DNA from 2 places in the Candidatus Merdisoma sp. HCP28S3_D10 genome. Region 1 is predicted to be linked to the other one. Evidence: riboswitches for the same ligand, from Rfam matches in the RefSeq annotation. Region 1 holds a riboswitch; the other holds the start of a gene.
The links. Region 1 has a riboswitch for lysine ahead of dapA (4-hydroxy-tetrahydrodipicolinate synthase). Riboswitches for the same ligand answer to the same signal wherever they lie in the genome.

Region 1 (15,929 bases):
AGATTGATATGATCCAGATTCAGGTTCCCCTCGTCGTTCCGGTAGCTGAAGGATACATTATCAAAGGTAATGGAGCCATCGGGAACCTCTGTGACAGCCTGCTCCTTATTGGTCAGGCTGCTCTTTTCATTTAAGACCTCGCAGATACGCTCTGCGGAGGATTTGGCCATGGTCAGCATAACGGCTACCATGGCGATGAACATCAGGCTCATCATGATATTCATCGTATAAGTAAAGAGACTCATCAGCTGACCGGTGGTCATATTGCCCGCCACGATGGTTCTGGCGCCCAGCCAGGACACCGCGATGATACAGGCGTAAACCGTAAACTGCATGGTAGGCATCATGCTGACCATCAGCTTCTGGGCCCGGATCGCGCAGCGGTATACGGCCTCAGAGGCCTTGCCGAACTTCTGCTTCTCATGCTCCTCACGCACGTATGCCTTGACTACCCGGATACCGGTCAGATTTTCCTGGATATCCGCGTTCAGGGCGTCGTATTTGTCGAACATTTCACGGAAATATTTTCCTACACGTCCCATCAGGAAGGCAATGACGATTCCTAAGAATACCAGCGCCACCAGATATACACAGGACAGTCTGGCGTTGATGATAAAGGTCATCGTCATGGCCGTAACCAGCATGACCGGCGCGCGCATCAGCATACGCATCATCATCTGGAACGCGTTCTGTACATTCGTTACATCGGTGGTCAGACGCGTAACCAGTCCCGCGGTAGAGAAATGGTCGATATTGGAGAAGGAAAATTCCTGGATATGATTGTACATTCCTTCTCTTACATTTTTCGCAAATCCGGTAGACGCGATGGCCGCCTGCTTTGCTGCCATGGATCCACAGAACAGGGACGCAAAGGATACCAGAAGCATCACCAGTCCCATCGTGACTACATATTTCATGTTGCCTGTCTCAAGTCCGTTGTCGATGATAGCCGCCATCAGAAGCGGAATGATCATCTCAAAGATAACCTCGAAGACAATAAAAATCGGCGCTGAGATGGCCGTCTTTTTGTACTCGCCTATATAGGCCTTTAATGTCTTCAGCATGTGTGCCCTCCTTGTGTGATTCTTTCTCTATGCTGCTCTAACTGTTCTTCTGTTCCATCATTTTCCGTCATAGTCGCCAGGATCCGATCCAGAAGCTCCAGAAGCTTTGCCTGTTCCTCGTCCGTCATACAGGCGTAGATTCGTTCGTCCAGATTTCTGGCTCCCTCTCCCATATCCTCCATGACCCGATTGCCTTTTTCCGTCACTTCAATGATCCGGTATCTGCCGTCAGCCGGATTGCGCCGCCTGGCGATATAGCCTTTTTCCTCCAGCCGGTTCAGGATTCCGGTCACCGTCGGGTTTTTCAACTGAAACCAGTACTCGATCTCCCTCTGGTGGATTTCCTTGTCCGGATTGCATTTCAGGTAGCAGAGTATCTCCATCTGCATGCCGGTCAGGTTGTATTTCAGAAGATTTTTATCCCACAGCTCGCGGAACTTGTTGTTGATAATCCGAATCCGCTTGCTGATTGGGCTGGGCCCCCTCCTCATTGGTTGATCCTCCTTCTTCGTTTTTGCAAAATATAAATAGGACGCTATATAGCGCCCTATATAGTATCCTATATGTTATTACGATTGTTATGGATTGTCAACAAAATAAATCTTAAAAATGTGTGAACTTATGTTATACTGTCCTTATCTTACTTTAGAAAATCGGGGGAATTTACTATGGAATTTTTAGAATTACTGCACCTGGTTCTCCGGAGACAAAGCTGACCTTTTTAATCCACCGGGAGATTAAGGAAGAGGAGAAGGAGGCTTAAGGAATCCTTTTATCTCCAAAATCCCTTGATATTCTCTGGAAATGCAACTATAATAATATTAAATTACGATTTACTAAATCACGATTTAATATTATTAAGAAGGAGGAGTACCCATGTTCATTGGAAGAGAAGCCGAACTTAAATTTCTGAATGACAAGTATCAGGAAAAAAGCGGCCAGCTTATCGTCTTATACGGCAGACGCCGTGTCGGAAAGACAGAGACGCTCCGCGAATTCTGCAAAGGAAAACCTCACGTTTTCTTTTCCTGCACCCAGACCACGAATCGGGTGCAGCTCCGCAATTTTTCATCCAGAATTCTGAAAGAGGATATCCCGGCGCGCAATTATATCTCTGAATTCGACAACTGGGAGAAAGCTTTTCGGGCTATCCTGGATTTTCCCTACGGAGATCACAAAAAGCTGCTGGTGATTGATGAATTTCCATATATGTGCCGCGGCGACCGGAGTATTCCTTCTATTTTACAGAACCTCTGGGATGCAGAGCTTCGAAACAGTAATGTCATGCTCATTCTCTGCGGCAGCGCCATGAGTTTTATGGAAAAGGAGTTGCTTTCTGAAAAGAATCCGCTTTATGGCAGAGCTACCGGCATCTATAAAATGAAAGAAATGGGATTCTATGACGCGGCCAGATTCTTCCCCGATTATTCAGATCTCGACAAAGTTCTTGCCTACGCTGTCCTCGGAGGAATTCCACATTACCTGCGCCAATGGAATCCTGAGCTCACGATTTCCGAAAATATCAGGCGTAATATCCTGACAAAGGGTTGTATTCTATACAGTGAGGTCGATTTTCTGCTTCATCAGGAGCTGCGGGAGACGCCCATCTATAATTCCATTATTGAGACCGTTGCCCTTGGAAGCACCAGGCTGAATGATATCAGTCAAAAGTCTCTGATAGAGGATACCTCAAAAACCTGTGTTTATCTGAAAAATCTGACGGAACTTGGTATCGTAGAGCGCGAATTCTCCGTAGACGCTAAAATCAAGGAACATGCCAACTCCAACCGAGGAACCTATCGACTAACAGATAATTTCTTCCGCTTTTGGTATGCTTTTGGATTTTCCAATTTTTCACAGCTTGAAGATGGAGATGTGGAAGGCGTTTATCAGTACGTGGTAGAACCGGCCCTCCATGAATTTGCGTCCTTTGCTTTTGAAGATATCTGCCGTGAATTTGTCCGCGAGATGCAGAAGAAAAATGAGCTTCCTTTCCGTTACTCCAAAATGGGCCGTTGGACCGGTAAAACGACTGTACGCGATAATAGCGCACCTAATGGCTTGCGTACTGCTGAAACAGAAATTGATCTTCTGTGCATGGATCGGGACGCTACAAAGTATCTGGTGGGAGAATGTAAATTCAAAGGATCACCTTTTTCTTACTCCGAATACCTTGACACTTTGGCAAAGCTTGCTCCATTGAAAGAAAAGGCTCAATTCTATTATGCTTTGTTTTCGGAAAATGGTTTTGATGAAAAAATCCTTTCCAATGCAGCTGAGAACAGGACGCAGCTTTTTTCATTGCATCAAATTGTAAATCTTTGAAAACCAGGGCCGGGACTTTGTAGTTATCAGATATACAAAGTCCCGGCCCGTCTGTTTTCCTAATCAACCAACTCGGTTTCTGTCTCCTCTGTTTCTTCCTCAGCCGCCTCAAAATCACTAAGCTGGCAGGTAAACGCCGTCGCCAGATAACTGTCGCAGGTATAGATATGATCACCTTCAGAGGTCATCACATATACATTTCCGTCGGAGGCGGTACCGCCAATGGAAACCGTAATTTCGCTGCCGTCCTCCCGGGTGATCGCAATGGTGATGGCCGGATCGGAAAGGCTGTAAGCACTCAGATCCTCCGGCGCTTCGCCCAGATCCCGGACGGCAGACAGGGGATTCAAGCGGCCCCAAAGCGTCGTCAGAGCGTCCTGGTTCAGCTCCATGGACGAATCGTCCGGACTGGCCCAGGTCTCGCCATCATAGCTTAAGCGCAGGGTTCCGTAGGAATTTGTGATGACTGCCTCCCGGATTTCAGCGGGAGCTACCGTCAGGATCGAAAGCTCTTCCATAACGGTATCCGCTTCCTCGCTGTTCCAGTCCGCCCGGCTTACCAGAACATAGGCAAGTCCCAGGACTGCCAGGGCGGCTATGGCCGCCAGCAGTCTTATCTGTCTCTTTTTCCTGGTCATTTACCGTTTCCTCCTTTCAAACCAGATCACGCCGCCTGTCACCAGTAACAGCAGCGGTATCAGAACAATCGTCAGAATTCCCCACAAAAGAGCGCTTCCCGAGGTGACGGTCAGATACTCCGTTTCCATACTCTTCGGTTCTATGGAAATGGTGCTTTCGTGATCCACCAGCTTGCTCATCACATTCATAAACAGGGTACTGTTGCCACCGGATACCATGCTGTCGATCTGTTCGTCCAGCAGCGTCTCCGAGGAAAATACCACCAGCTTCGCTTCCGCATTTTCATCTATGGTTTTTGTAACAACCGCTCCCAGATCGAAGGGGCCTGCGATATCGCCCTCCTCCTGTTCCAAGTTTTCGGATTCCAGGTTGGTCTTGGAATAGGACTGGGCCGATGTGCCAAGCAGGCTTTCATAGGCCAGATCATCGCTGCTATCCGGGCTTTCTGTCATGCCCTGGGCAAAGGCCAGCAGTACATACCGGGAGCTCACATCCGAAGTATAATCCGTGCTCTGGATATCCGGCAGCAGATAATAGGGATAATTGGGCAGGTGATGCTGGCTGTCGCCCTCCAGAACCAGACCGTCAGCCAGGGAAATGCCATAATCAGACAGCAGACTGTCCAGATTCGGCGTATCCTTGTCCGTATAGCCAAGCAGCGTCACTACCTGACCGCCCTGCTCCAGATAGGTCTCCAGTTTCTGTTTCTCATCCTCCGAAATATCGGATACAGCTCCGTAAATGATAACGGCTTTTGCATCCTCCGGGACGGCTTCCTCCGTCAGCAGGCTTAAGCTTTTCAGCTCAATATTCTCTTTTTCGATGGAGGCTGTGACACTGGTGCTCAGCTCTGCCTCGTCATGTCCGGCCAGGGTGTAAACCACCGGCATATCCTCCGCCGTCACATAGGCAATGGCGCTGGTAATCTGTCCTTCGCCGTCGAAGCTGCTTAAGGAGCTGCTGTAGGTAGAATAATCCATGCCATACTGATAGATATCATAATAATCTACCGCCTTGGAACGGCTCTGGCCTACCACCAGCACGCTGTTTTCAGACAGCTTTTCGCTGGTATACTGGGAGACGAAATTCGGGTAAAGCACCGGATCCTTCGTTTCTATTTTGATGTGGGAGGACAGTCCCTTGTAGCGCTCCAGCAGCTCCTGCAGGGTGGCGTCCTCGCTGCCCTCCTGGGCAATCAGATACAGGGTAACGTCCTCGTCAAGCCCCTTTACCAGTTCTTCTGTCTGATCCCCGGTGGTAAAAAGCTTCTGCTCACTCACATCGTATTTCAGATACTGGGAAGGAAGCTTTCCTGCTATCATGTTTACCAGCACCGCAGCCACACAGCCAAAAACCACCATGCTGGCCCGGTAGGTCCCATGCTTTTTCTGCAGAAGCTGCACGGTCAGGAACAGAGCCAGCACAATCACAGTCAGATAATACAGGACGCCTGTCAGATCGAACATACCCTGCACAAAATTGATAAAAGGCTGGTAGATGCAAAGGGCGTTCAAAACTGACGCCACTACCCCGGACGCGCCAATGACATTAGCAATACCGGAGGCCATATTCAGGAAGAACAGGACGCCAAAGGTCAGTACCGCCGCAATGACCTGACTTTCCGTCACCGCCGACAGAAACAGACCGATTCCCAGACACGCCGCTCCGAACAGGGTATAGCCCAGAATTGCCGTATACGCCATCGGCAGGGACACGGTACCGAACTGCAGCAAAATCAGCGGATACAGACACAGGATTGCCATGGGAATCAGAAAGATCGTCACCATGGCCAGATATTTGCCCAGCACGATTTTCCAGAGGGAGACCGGCGCGGTCAGTAAAAGCTGGTCAGTCTTCTGGCGCTTTTCCTCGGCCATGCTCCGCATGGTCAGTACAGGCACGATGATCAGCAGTACAAAATACACTGAGGACAGGATCGCCCCAAAGACCGGATATCCGCCCACCAGGCAGTTGGCCACATAGTAAAGGCTGGTGACTGCCAGCAGTACCGCCATGAAAATGTAGCCAGTCATGGAGGTCAGGTACGCCCGCAGCTCTTTTTTATAAATTGCACACATGTTACTTTTCCTCCTTTTCGTCTGACGTCAGTTCCAGGAACACATCTTCCAGGGACGCCGTGGTGGTCTTTACCTCCAGGCCTTCCACCTGCTTTAGGAGCTCCATGGCTTTCTCACAGGCTTCTTTGCTTCCCCTCACCTGCAGCTCGCAGACATCGGAATGCTTCATGTAGCTGCCCAGATGCTCCGGCGTGTCGCTGGCTACCAGCTTCCCGTGGGAAATGATTAGCACCTGGTCGCAGACGCTGGAAATTTCTGACAGGATATGGGAGCTTAAGATGACGGTATGCTTCTTTCCCAGACTCCGGATCAGCTCGCGGATTTCGATAATCTGCTTGGGATCTAGGCCCACCATGGGTTCATCCAGGATCAGCACCTCCGGATCCCCAAGCAGGGCCTGGGCCAGTCCCACCCTCTGCTTATAGCCCTTGGACAGGTGGCGGATCAGGCGGTTCTCCATATCCCCGATACGGGTTTCTTCCATCACCCGCAGGATCTCCGTATTCCGCTCCCCCTTGGGAAGCTGCTTCAGCTCCGCTGCGAAGCGCAGATATTCCCGTACCGTCATATCCGGATAGAGGGGCGGAAGCTCCGGCAGATAACCCACGCATTTCCGGGCCTTCCCGGGTTCCTCGGCCACGTCATAGCCATTGATGAGAATCTGTCCCTCTGTAGGCGCCAGATAGCCGGTCATCATATTCATGGTCGTGGATTTTCCTGCTCCGTTCGGCCCCAGAAAGCCATATATCTGACCTTTTTCCACATGAAAATTCAGGTGATCCACCGCTGTATTTTTACTGTAGCGTTTCACCAGATCTTTAACTTCGATCAAGTTTCGTTCCTCCTTCACTGTATTCGTCTGACCCTTTTCTTACTTCTGCAATAAAAAAGAGGAGTATCCCTGGACAGACACATCTGTTTAAGGATATTCCTCTTTTGTGTTTTTTCTGAATGAATTGTGTGATTTTTACGTGAAAGTTTTGTGAACGGGTAAAAGTCAGGGCCGGGACTTTGTAGTTATCTGTGTTCATCGTTTATCTGACAGTGTATGCCACCCACGGACGCAAGGTCCGCAGGCAGCACACACTGTCCGCTAAAACGCTGTACACAATGATAACTATAAAGCCCCAACCCGTCCATCTTTTTACTCGTTAGCCAATAACGTCGCTCATATCATATCTACCCGCCGGCTTTCCTGCCAGGAATTTGGCTGCCTGGATAGCTCCCTTGCCGAATACGGCGCGGGAATATGCCCGGTGCTGGAAGGTGATTACCTCGTCGGTGCCGGCGAAAATTACATCGTGATCGCCTACGATCGTACCGCCGCGCACTGCGGAAATACCGATTTCCCGGCTGTCGCGCTTTCTGCGCTCCTGACTTCTGTCATACACATAATGGTAAGCTCCGTCAGAAGCCTCGTTGATGGAATCCGCCAGTGCCAGAGCGGTACCGCTGGGCGCGTCCAGCTTCTGGTTGTGGTGCTTCTCCACAATCTCAATATCAAAGCCTGCTGCCGCCAGAGTCGGCGCAGCTTCCTTCAAAAGCTTCATCAGCAGATTGATACCCAGAGACATATTGGCGGACTTCAGAACCGCCGTCTCCTTCGCAGCCTCCTCCACTCTCGCAAGCTGCTCCTCGGAAAGTCCCGTCGTACACAGAACCACCGGGGTTTTCGTTCTCACGCAATAATCCAGCAGTCCGTCTGCCGCCTTCGCGTTGGAAAAATCAATGATAACGTCCGCCTTCACATCGCACGCGTCAATGGAAGTGAATACCGGATAGTCGTTTGCGACGCCGGTATAACCGTCCACGCCTGCCACTACCTCCGCCTCCGGATCCTCCTTCAGAAGTCCGGTCAGCATCTGTCCCATACGGCCATTACAGCCGTGAAGAATAATCTTTGTCATATCTTATTTTACCTCGATTCCGAAATCAATCATTGCCTGCTTCAGCTGCGCCTGGTGCTCCGGCTCCATCTCTGTCAGCGGCATACGAAGGGGTCCTACCTCAAAGCCCAACTGATTCAGGGCTGCCTTTACCGGGATCGGATTTACCTCGCAGAACAGCTTGTCGATAAGCGGAATCGCCTTCAGCTGAATCGCCAGGCTTCCTGCCGTATCGCCCTCCAGGTACTTCATAACCATATCGTGGGTCTGTCTCGGCGCCACGTTGGAAAGCACGGAGATCACGCCATTTCCGCCCAGGGACAGGATCGGAACCACCTGGTCATCATTTCCGGAATAAAGCTCGATACATCCGTCTGCCAGCTGCATCAGCTTCGCAACCTGGGAAATATTTCCGCTTGCTTCCTTGATACCGACGATGTTCTTCACATTCTTTGCCAGCGCTACCGCCGTCTCCGGCTGAATATTGCAGCCTGTACGGGAGGGTACGTTGTACATGATAATCGGCAGGCTCACAGACTCTGCCACTGCGGTATAGTGGGCGATCAGGCCCTTCTGGGTCGCCTTATTGTAATACGGAGTCACAACAAGCAGCGCGTCCACGCCGTACTTTTCTGCTTCCTGTGACAGATAGATTGCTGTCTCAGTGCAGTTGGATCCGGTACCTGCGATAACGGGCACACGCTTAGCGACGTGCTCTGCGGTAAAGCGGATCGCCTCCAGATGCTCTTCGTGGCTCATGGTAGATGACTCGCCGGTGGTTCCGCAGATGACGATGGCGTCTGTGCCATGTTCAATCTGATAATCCAGAAGCTCTGCCAGCTTCGGAAAATTAATCTCTCCATTTTCGAAAAACGGTGTTACAATTGCAACTGCTGCTCCCTTAAAAATAGCCATTTTTTCTTCCTCCTGGTCTGAAACTATAAAGGTTAAAAAATGAGGCGTACCTGCAATGGCCGCCCCAAAAGAATCCCGTTTCTTATGTGTTATTCCCCGGATAGCGCCCCATCAGAATACTGATGACAGTCATATCGTTCTTCACGGTATGCCCAAGAAACCACTTACAGGAAACAATCTCTTTCGGCGTCAGCCCCTTTCCCTCTTCTTCGTCTATGCCTGCCATATCCGAAAAGGTACTTATGGAAAACGCAACCTCTATCTTTCTTCCTATTTAATTATATGAACTATGTTTAGACTAGCACAGTGACTGTTGCTTGTCAATGTCTTTATTTCCGTGTGTTGATGCAAAATACATCGTCGGCGTAGGGATACAGCTCGTCAAACATCTTGATTCCTGTCAGCACCAGCTCGGTATCGCCGTCTCCGGCCTCCAGAAGCGCCTTCATTTCCTCTATGCTGATGATCCCCTTATCCACCAGACCCAGCACCTCGTCGAGAATCAGAATATCGCAGCCGTCTGTGGTCAGAACCTTTCTGGCAAAATTCATACCGTTGCGGATATTCATAATTTCTTCCTGCTGCTCCTCCGGCGACAGTTCTTCAAAGCTCAGATCCGATTTTTCAAAACAGAATACTTTGATTTCCGGCTCCAGACGCTTGATAAAATCAATGCGTTCTCCGACCTTCCCCTTCAGGAACTGTATAATAATAACGGATTTTCCTGCGCTGGCCCCGAAGATTCCCTGTCCAAGCGCCGCCGAGGTCTTGCCCTTTCCTTCGCCGCAGAAGACAGTTACATGTGCTTTCCCCATTTTTTATACTCCCTTACCGTTCACTCCATTCACAGCAGCTTTCCATACAGGAGCTGTGAAACATCTGTTTCATGATACCTTGGAAATTAAGCCTATCATACAACAAAACAGAAGGAAATGCAAGGGATCAGTATTCGTACTCCAGCTTGCTTACGGACACCTCATAGGCAATCCGCCGCTCAGACTCCGTTTCACTGAGCTTTTTTACATATTCCCGGCTCTGGATTCTGCCCCAGATCTGGGCGTGGCCGCCCACCTCAAAGCCGGAGGCGAAGCGGGCGTTCCGGCCCCAGCAGATACAGGGAATGTAATCGGATTTCCCATAGGGACGGTTGACCGCAATGAGCAGATCCGCGATCTCCCTGCCCAGGGGCGTCTTCCGGTAAACCGGAGGCTTGCAGATATAGCCGTCCAGGAAAATCTGGTTGGTCTTGGCATTTTCCGGCTCCTCCTCCGGGAATTCCACCTCCCGGGCAAATACCGACAGCACCAGACGGTTCCTCTTCTCTTCGTGCCGGTTGTAGGAACGGAACTGTCCGCCGATACGGATAAAGGCTCCCACATAATCCGCCGTTACGTCAATCAGCCGCTCGGAAATCATCACCGGAATCAGATCCGCCGAGTCAGACAGGCGGCGGACCAGAAGATCCATCATGTAAAATCCTTCCCCGAATACCTCATGACTGAACGTAAATCCCGATACAATTTCTCCGCTTACCGACACCTGGTTGTTCTCAATTACCTTATCTGACATAGTTTGTGTTCTCCCTTCTTCTGCCTTTGGAAATCGCGTTTTTTGCCTGTTTCCGCCGGACTCCTGTATTATTCATAAATATATATGCCCAGATTTTTCCATTTAGAACACCTTCCCTAAAAAAATTTAGGGGAAACCAGATTTTCCTTGTAATTAGCCGAAAATGTGATAAACTATATGGGTTGACGAAGTTTTATAGATTGAGGAAATGATTTATGAAAAGAGAAGATATCAGAAATATTGCAATTATTGCCCATGTAGACCATGGTAAAACCACACTGGTAGACGAGCTTCTGAAGCAGAGCGGCGTATTCCGCGCCAATCAGGAGGTCGCGGATCGTGTCATGGACTCCGGCGATATCGAGCGTGAGCGAGGCATCACCATTCTGTCCAAGAACACGGCAGTCACCTATAAAGGCACCAAGATCAATATCATCGACACCCCGGGCCATGCGGATTTCGGCGGCGAGGTAGAGCGTGTCCTGAAGATGGTAAACGGCGTTGTCCTGGTGGTCGACGCTTTTGAGGGCGCGATGCCCCAGACCAAGTTCGTGCTGCGGAAAGCCCTGGAACTGGATCTTCCGGTTATCGTCTGTGTCAATAAGATTGACCGTCCGGAGGCCCGCCCCAACGAGGTAGTAGACGAGGTTCTGGAGCTGTTCATGGATCTGGACGCTTCCGACGAGCAGCTGGACTGCCCCTTCATCTTCGCTTCCGCCAAGGCAGGCTACGCTATGCGCAGCCTGGACGATGAGCCGAAGGATATGACTCCGCTGTTTGAGACCATTCTGGACTATATCCCTGCTCCGGAGGGAGATCCGGAGGCCGGAACCCAGGTTCTGATCAGTACCATCGATTACAACGAATATGTAGGCCGTATCGGTATCGGTAAGGTGGACAACGGTACGATCCGTGTCAATCAGGACATGGTCATGGTAAACCATCATGACCCGGACAAGTTTAAGAAGGTAAAGATCAGCAAGCTCTATGAGTTTGACGGTCTGAATAAGGTGGACGTATCCGAAGCAACCGTGGGATCCATCGTAGCTATCTCCGGTATTGCGGATATCCACATCGGTGATACCCTGTGCTCTCCGGAGAACCCGGTAGCCATTCCGTTCCAGAAGATTTCCGAGCCTACCATTTCCATGGACTTCCTGGTAAACGACAGTCCCCTGGCCGGTAAGGAAGGCAAATATATCACCTCCCGTCATCTGCGCGACCGCCTGTTCCGGGAGCTGAACACCGACGTCAGCCTGCGCGTGGAGGAAACCGAATCCACTGAGCGCTTCAAGGTATCCGGACGGGGCGAGCTGCATCTGTCCGTCCTCATCGAGAATATGCGCCGCGAGGGCTATGAGTTCGCAGTCAGCAAGGCAGAAGTGCTCTACCACACCGATGAGAAGGGCAAGAAGCTGGAGCCTATGGAGCGCGCTTACATTGATGTAGACGACGAATATGCCGGAAACGTCATCCAGAAGCTGGGCGAGCGCAAGGGCGAGCTTATCAATATGCACAGCAACGGCAACGGCGCGACCCGGTTGGAATTCCTGATTCCGGCCAGAGGACTCATCGGTTACAGAGGCGAGTTCATGACCGATACCAAGGGTACTGGTGTGCTGAATACCATTTTCGAGAACTACGGTCCCTACAAGGGCGATATCCAGTACCGGAAGCAGGGATCCCTGATTGCCTTCGAGGCGGGCGAAGCTATCACTTATGGTCTGTTCAACGCCCAGGAGCGCGGTACCCTGTTCATCGGACCGGGCGAAAAGGTTTACGCCGGCATGGTAATCGGCCAGAACGGCAAGGCAGAGGATATCGAGCTGAATGTCTGCAAGACCAAGAAGCTGACCAACACCCGTTCCTCCAGCGCCGACGAGGCTCTGAAACTGACCACACCCCGGGTACTCAGCCTGGAGCAGTGTCTGGAGTTTATCGATACAGATGAGCTGTTGGAGATCACTCCGAAGAGCTTAAGAATTCGTAAGAAGATTCTGGATCCGACCCTGAGAAAGAGAGCCGGATTTAAGAAAGCGTAAAACTAAGAGGGGGCGGCCTTTCGGCCGCGCCCTCTTATATATCTGTCACCTTTATGCTTCCTTCTTTTCCTCGTGATACTCTTTCTCCGTATTCACGCTCCAGATATTCTTCTTATCCTTTCGGCCGCTCAGGATATTGTCCACAGCCTCGAAGGAGGTAGCCATGGAGTGGTCCATGTTGTTGTAGCGGTGCTGACCGTTACGGCCTACGCAGTACAGGTTCTCAAAGGTATCCAGGTACTGAATCAGGTCGTCCATATGGTCATAGGTATCAAAGTAAGCCGGGTATGCTTTCTTCACCCGCTCTCTGTGGGAATCCAGCACGTCCTTCTCGCTGGTGATGACGCCCATCTTTACCAGCTCGGAGATACCGAACTTCACCCACTCCTCTTCGCTCATGTTCCAATACTTATCGCCCTCGCTGCAGAAATACTCCAGACCAATCCATACCTTGTGATCCGGATCGGAAACCAGATACGGGGACCAGTTGTTGAACACCTGGATACGGCCCAGCTTTACGCCCACGTCCTGCACGTAAATCCAGCAGTCCGGGACAATATTGTTCAGGGTCTTCAGCTTCGTCTCATTCTTCAGATTCAGCTTATCCACCAGCAGTCCCACCGTCACGAAATCACGATAGGGCAGTCCAGCCGCAATCTTGCTCATCTCTTCCGGCACATCGTTCATGCCGCCTACCAGATCCTTCACCGGCATGGAGGAAATGAATATGTCGCCCTCGATGGTATGCTCCTCGCCGTTCTGTACGTAGGACAGGCTCTGTACCCGGCCGTCCGCGGTATGCAGTCTGGTCACCTTGCAGCCCTTACGGATCTCGCCGCCCATCTTCTCTACCTCAGACGCAGCGGTCTCCCAGAGCTGGCCCGGGCCGTACTTGGGATAATTGAACTCCTCGATCAGGGAGGTCTGTACCTGGTGCTTGTCCTGCTTCTTCGGCACCAGCTTCTGTACGTTGTCCTTCAGGATTCCCATAATGGAAAGTCCCTTGGTACGCTGAGCACCCCAGGAAGCGTCAATCTCGCTGGGGTGACGTCCCCACAGCTTCTCGGTATAGCCCTCGAAGAACATGGAGTACAGCTTCTTGCCGAAGCAGTTGATATAGAAGTTCTCCAGGGAATCCTCCGGCTTCTTGGCTACGGCAGCCTTCAGATAGCTGAAGCCCGCCACCATGGTGGTGGCAAAGCCCATGTTCTTGATAGTAGTCGCATTGACCTTGACCGGATAGTCGTAAAACTTCTTTCCGTAATAGATACGGGATACACGGTTACGTGTCAGCATCACCCGGTCTTCCTTCTCCGGATCCGGTCCGCCCTGGGCAAGAGGAACGGTACGTCCCAGCACGCGGTCGTCATAGGAGGGCGCACCCTGCAGGGGCATAATCTCGTCCCACCACTTTGTTACCCGGTCGTCCTTGGAGAAGAAACGGTGTCCGCCGATATCCATCCGGTTGCCATTGTAACGCACTGTGCGGGAGATACCGCCGATCTCCTGACTCTCCTCCAGAATCAGTACCTCATACTCGTCCGACTTTTTTAATAACTCATACGCCGCCGTCACACCTGCCGGTCCGGCGCCTATAATCACTGCTTTTTTCATGTAAAGCTCCTTTTTCCCGATTGTTCTCTTGATCTTCTCTGTGCTTCCTGCTCCCTTTCCGAAAGGCACACGTTTTCTTTATTGTACACGATTTTTCCCCGAATGTAAACAGGGGGTACAGAAAAATAGTGTCGGCCGAGGCCGACACTATTTTTTTCCGTCACCGTTTCCGGCAACCTTGTTTATCCAATTTTCTTTCGCTTCCGGTACATAACCAGCAGCAGAATCAGAACAGTTCCGCCCGCGCATGCCAGCAGCAGGATACCCTGACTGTTTTCTTCCGCCGTTACCTTCAGTGCTTCCAGGTCAATGCCTGTATTCTTCAGCAGTCCGGCAGACTTCAGCGCCGTCAGCTTCTGGTTTTCGCTTACCAGGGAAGCCTGCGGCTTTTTGCCGTCCAGCAGATCCTGTTCGCTGTAAACCTCGTACTCGCCGGTCTCGCTGTTCATGGCGATGACGTAGCCGTCGGTGGGCAGCTCTTTCTTATCTCCGCTTCCCTTACCGGTTCCGTCCGCCTCCGTGGAGCCTCCGGCTTCCGCGCCTTCCGCCACACTGTAGGCAGCAGCGCTGTCAATGGCTGTCTGCACAGATTTTCCATAGAGAGCCAGAAGCTCTGCGGCCTCCTTCTCTGATACGCCCTCTGCCATCAGCTTCTGCTTCAGCTTTCCGGCGTTCACGGTGTCTGTCAGAAGCGTCTCCGCCGTATCCTTCAGACTTTCCGCATTCTCCGGCGTAATCACTGCCGCTTTCGTCTGTTCGCCGCCTTCCGCGCGCTTCTCGCCGGTCGCCAGCTCCGTCAGAGCGTCCTCAAGGAGCGCCCCTGCTTCTTCCAGGAAGCCCTGTCCCTTCGGTCCCTTGGCCTGCAGCACTTCTTCCTTCCAGTCGGCTCCCGCTGCGTTCAGCGTGCCATCCACCAGGTTGGTGCCCACGGTTACCCGGTCTGCGCTTCTGGTATCTTCCTCTACGACGCCCTCGCCGCCTCCGGCCTTGCCGATGACATTCAGCGCCGTATCCGTATCGATCGGCTCCTGCGCCAGATTGCCGGCCAGATCCACAGCAGCCAGGTAAGCGGTATTGTCCGCCTTCCGGAACTGGGACTTCAGATCCATCAGCCAGATGGTCGCGTAATTTACGAAATTCAGTTTCTTCTGCTCTCCGCTGTCCTTCGCCACCAGGGTTCCGGTCAGATACTGGAAGGCCGCCACCGTATTATCCTGGTAGCGAACCAGCAGAATCGGCTCCGTACCGCGGATATTGCCTGCCAGCTCGCCCAGTCCGCTGTTTTTCAGCTCGGTGGGCCAGTGCAGCCGGTCACCCAGATCCTTCACGCTTCCGTCCGCCGTCAGATAGGACAGATACTGATACTGATTCTGTCCATTGGCGTAGACGTCCGCAATGATATCATGGATTCCCGCTCCGTCCGCGTATGCCGTATCCACATCTACCGCGAAGGTCTGTCCCTCCTTGGCAAATAAGCGGAACCGGCGCGCCGCCGTCAGTCCGTCTGTGGTAGCCAGAGAATATTCGGAATACAGATCCAGAATCGTTCCGCTGTCTGTATAAGTGGTGTATGCCGCCTGGCTGTTCAGACACGCCGTTCCTACAGCCGCCTTCTCTACGCCTCCGGTGACTTCACCTGTGGTCAGATCTACGATCTGTCCGTCTTCCTTCAGTGCCTTTGTTCCATAGAGATGTACAAAGCTTCCCTCTGCCGCGAACGCCTGATCCGCATAGGCTCCGGCCTGCTCTGCCCCATTCTCACTCTCCTCTGCCTTCAGGGCCTCTGCCAGCGCCGAT
Region 2 (15,929 bases), on a different contig from region 1:
CTGTCACCCAGGCCTGCATGAGTTTTACCAGCCAGAATTTGGGCGTGAAAAAATTCGAACGTATGGATCGGGTGCTGATGGACTGCGGCATTATTTCTCTGGCGATTGCGGGAACCGTCGGTACCACGTTTTATCTGTTCGGACCGGAGATTCTGCAGATTTATACCAAGGAACCAGATGTAATCCAGGCGGGAATGGAAATTATTTCCATCACAACCATACCCTATTTCCTGTGCGGTATTATGGATCTAATTCCGGGAGCCCTGCGTGGAATGGGACGCTCCGGCGTGCCCATGGTTCTTTCCATTATCGGAACCGTGGGAACGCGAATTGTATGGATCTACGGGGTATTTCCGAGATACCGTTCCCTGTTTATTTTATTTATCTCTTATCCGGTATCCTGGATTATTACCATTAGCCTGCAGGTGGTCTGCTTCCTGCTGGTAAGAAAACAGATACGGGCAAGTTACGTTTCGGAAGCGGTATAAGAAAAACGGAGGACGCGGCATGTTATTGGTGAAAAATGCGGAGGTGTATGCTCCGGAATATCTGGGAAAAAAGGATGTACTGGTCTGCGGCGGGAAAATAGAGCGGATTCAGGATCAGATCGGCGAGCTTCCGGTGGAATGTGAAGTGTTGGACGGGGAAGGAAAAATCCTGACGCCGGGTTTTCTTGATCAGCATGTACACATTACGGGAGGCGGCGGAGAAGGAAGCTTTCATACGCGGACGCCGGAGCTGCAGCTTTCCGAGCTGGTGGAGTATGGGATTACCACAGTGGTGGGACTGCTGGGAACCGACGGGATTACGAGAAGCGTGGACAATCTATACGCAAAGACCAGAGCCCTCTGCGAGGAGGGCGTCAGCGCCTATATGCTGACCGGGGCTTACGGATATCCCGGTCCGACCATTACAGGCGAGCCGGATCGGGATATCGTATTTATAAAAGAGATTCTCGGGGTGAAGCTTGCCATTTCGGATCACAGGGCTCCCAACGTGACGGAGGCGGAGCTGATTCAGATTGCCAGCAAAGCCCGGGTAGCGGGAATGCTCAGCGGAAAGCCCGGTATCGTGGTGCTTCATATGGGGGACGATCCGGCGGGACTGACTCCGGTTTTTCAGGCATTGGAGACAAGCTCTGTTCCAATCCGGATCTTCCGGCCGACCCATGTGAACCGGAATGAGAGGCTGATGGAGGAGGGCTACGAGCTTCTTAGACGGGGCGGTTACGTGGATCTGACCTGCGGTATGCATATCTCTCCGGGAAAATGTGTGCTGGAAGCCAGAAAAAGAGGAATTCCCACAGAGCACATGACCATGAGCTCAGACGGACACGGAAGCTGGTCCAATTACGCGGAGGACGGTACGCTGCTGGAAATTGGCGTATCCAGTGTGGACGCCCTGTATAAGGAACTGAACTATATGGTAAAGGAGCTTGGGATGCCGCTGGAGGAAGCGCTTCCCTACCTGACCAGCCAGGTGGCGGAGAGTCTTGACCTGCTTCCGAAGAAGGGCGTTATAAGAGAAGGGGCAGACGGAGATTTCCTTCTCTTTGACCGGAAGCTGAGCCTGGATACCTATGTGGCAGGCGGCAGAATTTTCAGAAAAGACGGAAGGGTTCTGAAAAAAGGAACCTATGAAGCATAGCGCAGATTGGAAAGGGGGGTTGTATCTCCCCTTTTTAAATGCTATACTCACAAAGGAAGAATAAAACCACAATCCAGGAGGTGAATTTCATGGACAGTTGCGACAGTTCGGGACGAAGTAGAAACTGCGGTGCGAATAGAATAAGTGGCGGTATGCAGCTGTGCGTGAAGATCCCTGTGAGAATATAACGGCTGCATGCTTTTTGTGCGCTGCCTCTTAAGAATCATTCACACCGTATCAGAAAGGTATGGAGGCAGAAAATGACAAAGTATGTAGAGGAATTGATTGAAATTATCCGGGCAGGTCTGTCCCGGGAGGAGCTGGTAGATCGGCTCTTTGATTACCACGACAATGATATAGCGGATGCTCTGGAGCTTCTGACGCCGGAGGAGAGAAAACGCCTGTATTCAGCCTTGGGCGCGGAGCGTGTGGCGGAGATTTTCGCCTATCTGGACGACGGCGACGTGTATCTGAAGGAGCTGTCTTTAAAACAGCAGGCCAAGGTCATTTCCGAGATGGATTCCGACGATGCGGTAGACATTCTGGAGGAAGTGGACGACGACACAAAGTGTAAAATCCTGGGAATGCTGGACAAAGAGGCCAGCGAGGACGTCCGGCTTCTGCTGTCCTATGACGAGGATGAAATCGGAAGCTACATGACCACCAATTTTATCCTGATCCACAACGACCTGACTGTCCGGGAGGCTATGCGGGAGCTGGTGAAGCAGGCGGGGGAAAATGATAACATTTCCACGATTTACGTGGTTGACCGGGCGGAGCAGTATTACGGCGCCATTGAGCTGCAGGATCTGATCATCGCAAGGGAGCATACGGAGCTGGAGGATCTGATCAGCCGTTCTTATCCCTATGTCATGGATCATGAGAAAATCAGCGAGTGTATCGAGAAAATCAAGGACTACGCAGAGGATTCCATTCCCGTACTGCTGGAGGATCGGAGTATCGGCGGTATCATCACCACTCAGGATATCGTGGAAATCGTGGACGACGAGATGGGCGACGATTACGCAAAGCTGGCTGGTCTGACCGCGGAGGAGGACTTAAACGAAACCACCCGGGAGAGCATCCGCAAAAGACTGCCCTGGCTGGTGATTCTGCTGTTCTTAGGCATGGTAGTATCCGCTGTAGTGGGCGTCTTTGAATCCGTCGTAGCGGTGCTTCCCATCGTCATGTGCTTCCAGTCCCTGATTCTGGATATGGCCGGCAATGTGGGAACCCAGTCCCTGGCGGTAACCATCCGGGTGCTGATGGACGAAAATCTGACCACCGGACAGAAGGTGAAGCTGATATTCAAGGAAATGAAGATTGGCTTCTTCAACGGCGTGATTCTGGCAGTGATGGCCCTGCTGTTCCTGGGAGCCTACATTCATCTGCTTAAGGGCTTTCCCCTGGGCTATTCCATGATGATTTCCGCCTGCGTGGGCGTATCCCTGGTGGGAGCCATGGTGGTGTCCAGCCTGGTGGGAACCCTGACGCCGATTTTCTTCAAAAAGGTAGGCGTGGATCCGGCCGTAGCGTCCGGACCGCTGATCACGACCATCAACGACCTGGTGGCCATCGTGGTGTATTACGGGCTGGTGGCCGTGGTGCTGATTGATATCATTCATCTGGTGTAAAATCATTATTTTTAAAATCGAAAAAACAAAAGGCGGATAGGGGTTCCATATCCGCCTTAATTTTATATGATATATACAAAAATGAGCTAAAAAATTTGTAAAAATAGCTAAAAAAATAAAGAAAACAGACTTGGTAATTGACAAAATAATCAAAGCGTCATATACTTAATTCGAAGATAGAAAAAAGATAAACAAGGATTTCTATTTCTAAAATAATTATAAAATTGCATACTGCCCATTGAAAAAAAGAAAATAGAATTGTATACTTAATTCGATATTAAAAATTAGTAGGTGGTATGATAGATGGATAAGAAATCTTTAAAGGATGTAAAAAGGAATAATACAGCAAAGGTGCTGGAATACATTTTAAAACAGGGGCCTGTTTCCAGAATTGAGATAGCGGAACAAAGTGGATTTTCGCCAAGTACCGTAAGTATGGCTGTGTCGCTTCTTTTGAAAAACGGAATGGTTGAGGAAGTACGGGAAGGCGTATCTACTGGCGGAAGAAAACCGATCCTTTTGCAGATAAAGGAAGACTACGGATGTATCATTACGGTTTCTGTTTTGAGAAACGGTGTGAAGGCGGAGGTGTTTGATCTGTCCGATAAACGGATTGCGGAGCGGACGCTGATATCGCGGTACACTTCCGGCAATCGACTTTTAAAGGTGATAGGTGATTTTGTACAGGAAATTCAGAATGGGAAAACAGAACTTCCGACGCGTATCATTGGACTGGGTCTTTTGTGCCAGGATGATCTGCCGGAGTATGATTTAATGACAGAATTTTCCACATCTCTTTCTTCAGACTTGATTCGTCTTGAGACGGCTTTGGCTACCAGATGTGGAGTTCCGGTAAAGAAGGAACTTCTGAATCGTTATAATCTAAATTATTATCTGAAGACGGCTGATGCAAGCTGCACAGATTATGCTTATGTGAATATTGGAGAACGAATCACGGCAAGCTTTGTGCTGAACCGGAAAATGATTCATAATTCGAAGGATTCTATTTTCGATATCAGTTCCGCAGTCCTGAGCGGAAACTTTGCCGGGTATGAGAATAATCCCGGAGGCTCGATGGCCATTGCCCAGGAAACGGCTCTGAAGAGTTTTTCTGCGGATAAACTTGCAGAAAAGCTTACCCAGGTAATTAAAAGCGCGCTGTTATTCTTCCCGGTCAAGGATGTATTTATCGGAGGACAGATGGAAGGACTGGAGCAGGTGGTAGAAAAGATATCGCAGAATTTTGCGTTTCAACCGGTGATTCGTAAAGCGGGAGAACCGGGAAAACAGATTTGTGACATTTTTGCACGTCAGATTTTGTGGGAAAACTGTTACGCCCTGATTGAAGTAAATTAACGTATCCTTAGGCATAATCTGTTTTCCTGTTTGATATAAAAGAACTTAAAGGCGGTACATAAAACTGCGCAGGTGTGGCCGTTTTTAAATAATAAAACAAAAAGGAGAAATGTGATATGCTTCAAGGTATACTGATTTTGCTGTTTATGCTTGTTATCATGGGTCTTATGGTTACCCGTAAGATGCCGACAGTACTGGCACTTTTTGTACTGGCTGTTGGAATCTGTCTGATAGGTGGAGTCCCGGCTGTGGCCACGGATGCGGATGGCAATGCCATAGGTTTTTTACAGGCCGTTATCCAGGCGGGTGCTCTCCGGCTTGGTGACCCGATTATGGTAGCGATTTTTGCAGGATGGCTCGGTATGGTGATGGAAAAAACACGTATCAGTGAAACAATGATTAAAAAGGGAGCTGAACTTGGCGGCGATAAGACCCTGATTGTAACCCTGGTACTGTTTATCATCGCATCCATTTTGTTCTCTGTAGTAAATGGACTGGGAACCGTAATCATGGTTGGTACGATTGTGATTCCGATTTTAGTTTCAGTAGGTGTGGATAAGTTTACCGCCTCTGCTGTAATGCTCTTTTCCTATTGTGTAGGAAATAACGTGAATTTATCAAATGTAAACGCAATTGGTGCAATTTTGGGAACCAGCTTCGATGACACATTTTTAATTCAGGCAATTTGCGCGGCAGGTGCTTTTGTCTCTGGCATCATATTCTTTGTAGTTCGTTGTAAAAAGGTGGGAAGAAAATTTGCTTTTTCTGCTCCGGTAGGAGAGGCTGAGGATGATGTCTATCAGATAAAAGGAATCATGGGTGGTCTGGCGATGATTACGCCATTGATTCCGCTGATTTTGGTTATCGGCTTTAAGTTTCCGCTGATTATTTCTTTTATGATTGCGATTGTATGGGCCTGTATCTTCACCAGCCTGAAGGCCGGATGGAGCCGGACCATGAATATGCTGACCAAGACCCTGTTTGATGGATTTTCCGCGACAGCGCCGTCGGCGATGCTGATGATTGGTATCGGAATGCTGCTTCTGGCTATCAATCAGCCTTCTGTAAAGACATCTCTGGAGCCGATTATGCGTGTGGTTACACCGAACGGTCTGGTTTCCTTCCTGCTATTCTTCATTGTACTGGCTCCGTTGTGCCTGTACCGTGGACCGCTGAACCTGTGGGGCCTGGGAGCTGGAATTGCGGCTCTGATGGTGGGCATGAATATCCTTCCGGTCAATGCGGTAATGGGAGGCTTTGCATCCGTATCCGTTATGCAGCTGCTGTGCTGTCCGACCAATACTCATAATGTATGGGTAACAAGCTATACAGGCGAAGAGATAACATCTGTTACCAAACGTCTCCTGCCCTGGATCTGGCCGGTTGTTATCGTCGGTGTCGTAGTGAGCGCAGTGATGTGGCTGTAAAAAATTTCACAGAGTAAAAAATGTTGCGGCCTGTAGTATTATAGGTCGCAACACTTTTAAACAGAAAAAGAGGTAGGAACATGAAAGTTAGAATTGGAATTGACGTAGGCGGTACCTTTACGGATGCAGCACTGATCAATAATGATACGTTTGAACTGGTCAGCACAGCCAAGGTACCTACGACCCATAAGGATAAAGCAGGCGTAGCAGCCGGTATCGTGCAGGTACTGCGTGAGATCATGGAGAAAAATCAGGTAAAGCCGGAAGATGTAGTATTTATTTCCCATGGAACGACACAGGCGACCAATGCCCTGCTGGAAGGCGACGTAGTAAAAGTAGGTATTGTAACCATCGGAAAAGGAATTGAGGGCGCCAAGTCCAAGAGCGATACGGTCATGGGCGACATTCCCCTGACGGCTACCAAGAGCCTTCATTCAGAAAATGAGTATGTGGAGAGTGAAACTGAAGCATTTTGCCAGAATGCAGCTGAGGCAGTGATACGGCTTCAGGAAAAAGGCTGTGAGGCAATCGTGGCGGCTGAGGCGTTCAGTGTAGACCATCCGGAGAACGAGACGAAGGTTTCGGAGATCTGCCAGGAAAAGGGAATTACAGCGACAGCCACCAACGAGATATCCAAGCTTTATGGCCTGAAGGTAAGAACACGTACCGCGGTTGTCAACGCCAGCATTATGCCAAAGATGCTGGATGCAGCCAATATGACAGAATCCAGTATTAAAAAAGCCGGAATTCAGACGCCGCTTATGGTAATGCGTTGTGACGGTGGTGTAATGACAGTAGATGAGGTGCGCAGGAGACCGATTTTGACGATTCTGTCCGGTCCTGCAGCAGGAGTGGCCGGCGCGCTGATGTATGAGAAGCTGACCAACGGTATCTTCCTAGAGGTAGGAGGAACCAGTACGGATATCTCCTGTGTGAAAGATGGAAAGGTCATGGTCAAATACGCCGAGGTAGGCGGTCACAAGACCTATCTGACTTCTCTGGATGTGCGCACAGTGGGCATCGGCGGCGGAAGTATGATTCAGATTGAAAATGGAAAAATTTCAGATGTAGGACCCAGAAGCGTACATATTGCAGGTCTGGATTATGAGGTCTATTCTGACAGCGCAGATATTGTTGATCCGGTTCTCTGTGCGATAAAGCCCACGGATACAGACCCGGATTACGCGTATGTGCAGTGCTCTAACGGAAAAAAATTTGCCCTGTCTCTGGCAGGCGCGGCCAATCTCGCCGGTTATGTAAAGGACGAGGATTATGCAAAAGGAAACGTGGAGGCAGCGAGAAAGGCATGGAAGCCGCTGGCTGACAACATGGGAATGTCTGTGGAGGAAGCGGCGAAGGAAGCGCTTCGGTTGTCTGCCGTGAAGAATGGAAAGGTTGTAAAAGCACTGATTGAAGATTACAATATGGATCCGAGAACCATTGTGCTGGTAGGCGGAGGCGGAGGAGCGGCTGCGGTGGTACCTCATTTGGCAGAAACCCTGTCCATGAAACACCGGAATGCGAAAAATGCGTCGGTTATCTCGACCATCGGTGTAGCGCTGGCTATGATTCGCGATACGGTAGAGCGTACCATTGCCAATCCAACTCAGGAGGACATTCTGGCTGTGCGGCGTGAGGCGGAAGAACGAGCCATTCATTCCGGTGCGTCACCGGAGACCGTAGAGGTATCGGTGGAGGTTGATGCGACGAAAAACATGGTAAGAGCTATTGCTATCGGTACGACAGAGCTTCGTTCCAAGGATATGACGAATCGAAAACTGACAGAGGAGGAGATTCGCAAAAAAGTAGCAGAGCACTTGAATACAGACATAAAGAATGTCTATACGGCGGCAGGCAACGGAATGATGTATGCAATGCAATATAAGATGGAGAGTAAAAAACTCTTTGGCCTGATTAAATCAGTGAGCAAGCCTACAGCGATTGCGGATGAAGAAGGTGTTATTCGTCTTCAGAAAAAGAATGGAAAAGTGTACGTGACAGATGGAAAAAACTGGGAGAACGCATTACTTCGGGCAGTAGACAATATGACGGAGTACAATGACGGAGGCAAAACGTTGCCCAATACCTATCTGATATTTGGAAAGCGAATCCTGGATCTGTCCGGACTTTTGGACGAAGCACAGATGAAGTCTCTGGCAGAGGTAGAACTTGCAGCAGTCCGGGAGGATGATCAGCTGATGATTCTGACCTCAGCACGAACAGACTAAAGGAGAACTATATGAAGCAATATCCTTTTCCCGATAAAGAGAGCAGTATGCAGATTTTGCTGACAGATTATATGATTCATAAGATACCAAAAGATAAGATAAGGGATGTTTTTGAAATGGCCTGGGCAGTTGGGAAAGCTCAGGCAGAGCAGTTCCTGGAGCAGTACCGGGAGAATGAGCTTCCTGCTATGCTGGACATTCTGAAAAAGGATCAGGTAAAAATTACTTGTGAAGATGTCGATAATGTGCTGGGAAAATACCGGTATTTCTGTGAATATTTGTCCGGGAAAAATCAGCTGACCATATATAAGAAATCAGTGAAACTCTGGAGTGAGCACAACGAAATGTCTTATGAGAATGGGCTGAACCTGATTCTTTATCATGAGTATTTTCATTATCTGGAGCAGAATCAGATTGGTATGCTATCGGCAAGATATCAGGTCCCTATTCTGAAAATTGGGCCAATCTGCGTTGGGAAAACGGGGGTTCCGGCACTGAGCGAGATAGGAGCAAATGCATTTGCATGGGTATGTTGGGAAAAGGGGTTGAAAGAGAAGGAGGAAAATCATGCAGTATACGAAGCAGATTGACAGAATTATAGAGACAGATGTGCTGGTGATCGGAGGCGGTTCTGCCGGATTTGGAGCAGCGGTGGCTGCTGCACGGAACGGAGCGAAAACTTTGTTAATTGAGCGGGAGCAGATGCTGGGCGGAATGGCGACCGGAGGTCTGGTGGGTCCATTTATGACCTGCTATAACGACGAGCCGACAGAGCAGATTGTGAAAGGAATTTTTGATGAACTCTGTACCCGTACAGAGGAGCGCGGAGGCGCTATTCATCCTTCCAGAGTAGAAGGTATGAGCACCTACAGTTCGTACTATATAAAAAGTCATTGTCATGTGACGCCATTTTCTTCAGAAATATTGGAAGTGGTAATGGAGGAAATGGTACGTGAGGCCGGTGCAGAAATCCTGTATGATGTACAGGTATGTGATGTGCTGACTGATGGAGGGAAGATTACAGGCGTAGTGGCAGCCATGAAAGAGGGAATGGCAGTATTTTGTGCAAAGACCTATATCGACTGTACCGGAGATGCAGACGTGGTTTACTTTGCAGGCGGTGATTTCGTAAAGGGCGATGAGAAGGATGGAGTAATGCAGCCGGTTACCCTGTTCTTTGAAGTAGGCAATATCGATCGGGAGAAGTTTGTGGGCGCTTTGGAGGAGAAAAAAGCGAAGGGCGAGCTGGGAATTCCGGGCGAAAACTGCTGGTCCTGGTATATTAAAGAAGCGCGCGCCAACGGCGACTGGGATATCGACCGCCACGAGGTGGGAAATTATGAGGAACCCATTAAAGGCCGCTGGAAAATCAATACTACCCGTATGGCTTACGTAGACGCAACCAGGACAGAGGAAATCAGCAAGGCTGTCATGGAAGGCCGCCGTCAGGTATTTGAAGTACTTCATTTTCTGCAGAAGTATGTTCCAGGGTGTGAGAATATTGAGCTAATTGAGATGGCCTCTCGTCTGGGTGTACGGGAAACAAGACATATCAAGGGACGGTATAAGCTGACTACAGAGGATATCCTGGATAGAAAGCATTTTGAGGATGCCATCTGTACCTTTGCTTATGCTATAGATATTCATAATTCAGAGGGCGGCGGGGCAACTTTCCACCAGGTGAATGATTACTATACGATTCCATTCCGCTGCCTGGTTCCGGAAAAGATAGAGAACCTTCTAGTAGCCGGAAGATGCATCAGCGGAACCTCTGGCGCGGCAGCCAGTTACCGTGTGATTCCCTGCTGCATTGCTACAGGACAGGCAGCGGGAACTGCGGCAGCGTTGGCGCTGGGAGAAGGCTGTGAAGCCGGGGATGTACCGACGGAGAAGCTGAGAGAGACGTTGACTAGACAGGGAGCAGTGATTAAGGATTGAAAAACTGGTACAGTATCTGGGGATACCGAAGTCTGGATTTCGGGGCATTCCCGCTTTATGTGGAAAATGAGACAGAGTATGTGGAGATCTGTGCGTTTCCGCCATGCGAAGCATTTAAGATAAGATTCCAGAATACCTTCGGAACAGAAACACTTCATATAGAAGAGGCATGGCTTGTGGTCAGAGATGGGGAAAAATGTCCTGTCACTGTGAACGGACAGCGTCGGATAGCAGTAGCACCTGGAAAAAGGATCTGGTCAGATGAAGTGATCCAGAAGGCAGAAGCAGGGCAAAAGATACAGATTAAGCTTCGATGGTCCGGAAAGAATGTGGTGAAGAGTGCCTGTACCTTTCTGGCAAATTCCATGACGGGTGTATGGTATTCGAAAAATGAAGGTGGATTGACCGGAAGTTTTTTTGAAAAAGAACCATTACATCAATGTGTGACAGGTCTGGATCAAATCGCTGTGCGGACGGAAGAACCTGTCTTTACAGTAGTAGCTTTTGGGGATTCCATTACCCATATGTCCCGGTGGACAGCTCCATTTGCAGAGCGATTGCTGGAGACGTATCAGGGCAGGGTAACGTTACTGAATATGGGGATCTGTGGAAACCGGCTTTTGCATGATGCTTCCGTGGGTTCCGGACATGGAGGCTGGTTCGGAGAGCGTGGAATTGTCCGTTTTGAGCGGGACGTATTTGCAAATGGATTTGTACCGGACGCAGTGATTTTGTTAGAGGGTATCAATGATATCCTACATCCGGCAATAGGGGAAGCTCCCCCGGAGGAGGCGGTCAGTGCGGAAGAGATAGTGGCAGGCCTGGAAAGCTGCGCGGATACGGCACACTATCATCAGACAAAGATTTATGCGGCGACCCTGCTTCCGTTCAAAGGCTGTAAGGATCACTGGCGTCCCTGGCATGAAGAAAAACGTAACTGTGTGAATGATTTGCTTCGTCGGTCAACGGTATTTGATGAAATTTTTGATTTTGACAGTTGGGCGAAGGATCCCGCAGACGAGAGCAGGTTGAACCCCAAGGGTGGCTCAGAGGATAAACTGCATCCGGGTATCGAAGGCGGGAAAACATTGGCAGAGCAGATCGATCTTTCCCTGCTTTGCGGAAAATAAAAAGGAGAAAACCAGAATGAGAAGTGCAGTATTTTACGGAAAACATGATTTGAGAATTGAAGATCATGAGATGCCAAAGGTGGGACCGAAGGATGTATTGATTCAAGTAAAGGCCTGTGGTGTGTGCGGAACAGATGTACATATTTATGAAGGGGACAAAGGAGCAGCAGAGGTAACGCCCCCGACGATTCTGGGGCATGAATTTTCCGGCGTGATAACCGAAGTAGGAAGTGAAGTGCAGCATTATCAGGTGGGAGACCGGGTATGCATCGATCCGAACTGCTACTGTGGGGCATGTGATCCCTGCAGAAAGGGAGTAGCTCATTACTGCGAGCATATGATTGGCTATGGAACAACTGTAAACGGCGGTTTCGCAGAATATTGCGCGGTAGATGAGCGTCAGGTTTACAAGCTGGGAGAGCATACAACATTTGAGCAGGGAGCCATGACGGAACCGGTAGCCTGCTGTCTGCATGGCATGGATATGTGTGAGATTCAGCCGGGACATCAGATAGTCATCATCGGAGGAGGCATGATCGGTCTGTTACAGCTTCAATTGGCAAGGCTGGCAGGAGCCGCGAAAATAGCGCTTCTGGAACCAGTGGAGAGTAAACGTGAAGTAGCGGAAAAGCTGGGTGCTGACGTGTGCATCGATCCGATTCATGAAGATGTAAAAGCACGCCTGAAGGAGGCGGGCATGACCTGGATTAATACAGTTATTGAGTGTGTGGGACGTCCGTCTACCATTGAACAGGCCATCGATATTGCTGGAAATAAAGCAGTTGTTATGATGTTCGGTTTGACTAAACCAGATGAGACGATTTCTGTGAAGCCATTTGAAATCTTTCGGAAGGAACTGGAACTAAAGGCTTCTTATATTAATCCTTATACACAGAAAAGAGCGCTGGATCTAATAGATTCCGGTCGGCTGGATGTAAGCAGTATGGTGTATGAGGTATGCGGTCTGGACAGGCTGGCAGATATCTTAGGAAAACCGGAGCTTCGCGCAAAAGGAAAATATATTATTTCTCCGGAAAAATAAGGTAACAGGATACAAACAGAAAGAGGACATTATCAGAGAAAATGTATGATAATGTCCTCTTTCTATTGACACAGGAAATCCCCGGGTGTACGATACAAATATCAGTGATATATCACTGATATTCCAAAAAACAACAGGCAGACTTAAGATACAGGAGGCTCATTATGGCGAAACGGCAGTCTATGACAGAAAAAGTCCTCGAAGCCCTGCGGGAGGATATCATCAACTGGGTTTATGAGGAAAATGATATGATTACCGAGGCGGAGATTTCGGAAAAGTTCGGCGTCAGCAAAACTCCGTCCCGGGAGGCGCTGAATTATCTCTGTATGGAGGGATTCCTGGACAAGATTCCCAACAAGGGGTATCTGGTCAGAGGGCTTTCGGTGGCGGAGCTGCAGAGCCTGTTTCAGTTCCGGGGAATCCTGGAAAAGGCCTCTGCAGAGCTGGCGATCCAGTACGCGGGGAAAGAGGAGCTGGCACACCTGGAGGCGGAGGTACATAAGCAGATAGCGGCCATGAAGGAGGGCACCTACCGGCAGTACAGCGACATGAATATGCAGTTTCATATGTCGGTCGCCTATCTGTCCCGGAATCCCTATCTGATTTCCACCCTGGAGGGAACCCTGAACAAGCTGCGCCGGGTGCTGGTGCGGGACTGGAAAAGCGCGGACGCGGTGGGGGCGATGGAAGCGCATCTGGAGCTGGTGGAGGCCCTGAAGGAACGGGACGTGGAAAAAGCGAGAGCCTTTGTGGATAAAGAACTGAGCGGTGTGGAATACCGACTGTATTTTCATGACCGGGCGGCAGCGCCCTGGCAGGGGTAAGGAGGAACAAAGAGAATGAAAAAGGTATTATTGCTGGCGACAGGCGGAACCATTGCCTGTACCCATTCAGAGGAGGGGCTGACCCCGGGAATGTCCGGAGACGGAATTCTGGACTGGATGCCGGAGCTGCGGGAAGGCTTCGCGATCGAAAGCCGGGATATCCTGAATCTGGACAGCTCCAATATTCAGCCGGAGGAATGGCAGTTTATGGCAGAGCAGGTGGCGGAGGCGTTGCCGGATTATGACGGCATCATCATCACCCATGGCACAGATACCATGGCGTATACGGCTTCCGCACTCAGCTATATGCTGCAGAACCTGACGAAGCCGGTGGTGCTGACCGGAGCGCAGATTCCCATCGACCAGATGTTTACCGATGCCAAGCGGAACCTGCAGACGGCCTTCGCGGCGGTGGACGCAGGTCTGAGCGGGGTAATGGTGGCCTTTGACGATAAGATTATGGGCGGCTGCCGCGCGGTAAAGGTGCGGACCATGGGCTTTGACGCCTTTGAAAGCATTTCCGCGCCCTATATCGGAAAAATCTATGCGGACGGCGTACATCTGGAGCACAGCCGGGCAGGAGAAAAGGCGGCGGCTCCCTTTGAGCTGAAAAATGAGCTCTGTACGGACGTATTTCTGATGAAGCTGATTCCGGGAACCAAGCCGGAGATTTTTGACAGCCTGCTGGAGCTGGGGTACCGGGGCGTTGTCATCGAGGCCTTTGGTGCGGGCGGTACCCATTTTGAACGGCGGAACCTTCTTCCCAAGCTGAAGAAACTGACGGATCATGGGGTCAGCATTGCGGTGTGCAGCCAGTGTCTCTATGAGAAGAGCGATCTGTCCCTCTATGAGGTGGGCCGCAAGCTTCTGGACTGCGGCGTCATTCCGGGCCGCGATATGACTACGGAAGCCATTGTGACGAAAATGATGTGGGCGCTGGGACAGACAGAAGACCCGGCGGAGGTAAAGGAAATCTTTGCGCGGAATTACTGCGGGGAAGTGTCATAAGGTTAGACAGAAAAATTGCTGAAATATCCGGCAATGTTGTCGAAATATAGTAAATATGTACAAAAAGTATCAGAATAGTAGAGAACACTTGCCCTTCCTACGATTTCGTGGTAGGATAGCCACATAGGCAATTTTAGAAAATGATAGAGGCGCGGGGCTTCAGGAGTATCGGTTGACATAAGGTCGGAACCAGTCAGCCGGGAAAGGGAAGACCGCCGAAGGGATTCATCCGTTCCGAAGGATGGGTTTCTGGGCTGTCGCAGAATATGCGTCAGACTGTCACAGGACTGTGGAGAGCTATCATAGGTCGAAGGGGAAGTTCAGACCGTGAGTACAGTCGGGAAGTATGTGCTCACGGTCTTTTTTTCGACTGTTTTCGAGGGAAGGAGATTTTAAAAATGGATTATGTACCTGTTATGTATGCTACCTTCTGGGCGCTGGTGCCGCCTGTAGTAGCGATTGTTCTGGCTCTGATTACCAAGGAGGTGTATTCCTCACTGTTCCTGGGTATCCTGGTGGGAGGCCTGTTCTACTCGGGCTTCAGCTTTGAGGGAACGGTGCTTCACATCTTCGAGGATGGAATCGTAGGCGTTCTGTCCGACAGCTACAATGTGGGAATTCTGGTGTTCTTGGTTATCCTGGGAGCCATTGTGTCACTGATGAACCGGGCCGGAGGCTCGGCGGCCTTCGGACGGTGGGCCGGCGAGCATATCAAGACCCGCACCGGCGCTCAGCTTGCTACGGTAGCCCTTGGCGTTCTGATTTTCATCGACGATTATTTTAACTGCCTGACCGTGGGAAGCGTCATGCGTCCCGTGACGGATAAGCACAACATTTCCCGGGCGAAGCTGGCGTATCTCATCGACGCCACAGCGGCGCCTATCTGTATCATTGCCCCGATTTCTTCCTGGGCGGCCGCAGTAACCGGCTTTGTAGAGGGAGAGGACGGACTGGCCCTGTTTGTCAGCGCGATTCCCTATAATTTCTACGCGATTCTGACTATCGTTATGATGATTACGATAGCAATTCTGAACATTGATTTCGGTTCTATGAAGGTCCATGAGGACAACGCAAAGAAGGGCGACCTGTTTACTACGCCGGATAGACCTTACGGCAACGCAGAAGGCCTGGATAACGTGGGAAATGGTTCCGTAAAGGATTTGCTGATTCCGATTCTTTCCCTGATCATCTGCTGTGTTATCGGCATGATTTACACCGGCGGCTTCTTTGACGGCGCGGACTTCGTGACCGCCTTCTCCAACAGCGACGCGTCCATCGGTCTGGCCATCGGAAGTGCTTTCGCCCTGGTCATCACGATTCTGCTGTATGTGAGCCGTAAGATCCTGGGCTTCAAGGAGTGCATGAACTGCATTCCCGAGGGCTTCAAGGCCATGGTTCCGGCCATCATGATTCTGACCTTCGCCTGGACCCTGAAGGCCATGACAGACAGCCTGGGCGCCGCGGAGTTCGTGGCTAATCTGATTAAGAGCAGTTCTCAGGGTATGGTTGCTCTGCTTCCGGCTATTATTTTCTTGGTTGGATGCTTCCTGGCTTTTGCCACCGGAACCTCCTGGGGAACCTTTGGTATCCTGATTCCGATTGTGGTAGACGCGTTCCAGACCACCCATCCGGCGTTGATGACCGTGGCCATCTCTGCCTGCATGGCGGGCGCTGTCTGCGGCGACCACTGCTCCC

Region 2: another riboswitch for lysine. It lies ahead of ACTNCH_RS02765 (Na+/H+ antiporter NhaC family protein); the one in region 1 lies ahead of dapA (4-hydroxy-tetrahydrodipicolinate synthase).

What each region holds. Positions count from the first base shown of each region.
Region 1 is NZ_JBQHTG010000003.1:330,131-346,059, reverse strand. Features, by position in the region: gene ACTNCH_RS09945 (ABC transporter ATP-binding protein) at 1-1,064, opposite strand, end outside; gene ACTNCH_RS09940 (MarR family winged helix-turn-helix transcriptional regulator) at 1,058-1,555, opposite strand; gene ACTNCH_RS09935 (ATP-binding protein) at 1,941-3,389, shown strand; gene ACTNCH_RS09930 (DUF4340 domain-containing protein) at 3,449-4,027, opposite strand; gene ACTNCH_RS09925 (Gldg family protein) at 4,028-6,106, opposite strand; gene ACTNCH_RS09920 (ABC transporter ATP-binding protein) at 6,108-6,938, opposite strand; gene dapB (4-hydroxy-tetrahydrodipicolinate reductase) at 7,258-8,013, opposite strand; gene dapA (4-hydroxy-tetrahydrodipicolinate synthase) at 8,017-8,907, opposite strand; lysine riboswitch at 9,001-9,176, opposite strand; gene ACTNCH_RS09905 (cob(I)yrinic acid a,c-diamide adenosyltransferase) at 9,237-9,722, opposite strand; gene ACTNCH_RS09900 (single-stranded DNA-binding protein) at 9,850-10,476, opposite strand; gene typA (translational GTPase TypA) at 10,692-12,518, shown strand; gene ACTNCH_RS09890 (NAD(P)/FAD-dependent oxidoreductase) at 12,570-14,132, opposite strand; gene ACTNCH_RS09885 (hypothetical protein) at 14,315-15,929, opposite strand, start outside.
Region 2 is NZ_JBQHTG010000001.1:600,966-616,894, reverse strand. Features, by position in the region: gene ACTNCH_RS02825 (MATE family efflux transporter) at 1-488, shown strand, start outside; gene iadA (beta-aspartyl-peptidase) at 508-1,647, shown strand; gene mgtE (magnesium transporter) at 1,908-3,281, shown strand; gene ACTNCH_RS02810 (winged helix-turn-helix transcriptional regulator) at 3,585-4,637, shown strand; gene ACTNCH_RS02805 (C4-dicarboxylate ABC transporter) at 4,754-6,064, shown strand; gene ACTNCH_RS02800 (hydantoinase/oxoprolinase family protein) at 6,145-8,292, shown strand; gene ACTNCH_RS02795 (hypothetical protein) at 8,304-8,882, shown strand; gene ACTNCH_RS02790 (FAD-dependent oxidoreductase) at 8,860-10,230, shown strand; gene ACTNCH_RS02785 (GDSL-type esterase/lipase family protein) at 10,227-11,360, shown strand; gene ACTNCH_RS02780 (zinc-dependent alcohol dehydrogenase family protein) at 11,377-12,402, shown strand; gene ACTNCH_RS02775 (GntR family transcriptional regulator) at 12,567-13,226, shown strand; gene ACTNCH_RS02770 (asparaginase) at 13,242-14,234, shown strand; lysine riboswitch at 14,371-14,542, shown strand; gene ACTNCH_RS02765 (Na+/H+ antiporter NhaC family protein) at 14,633-15,929, shown strand, end outside.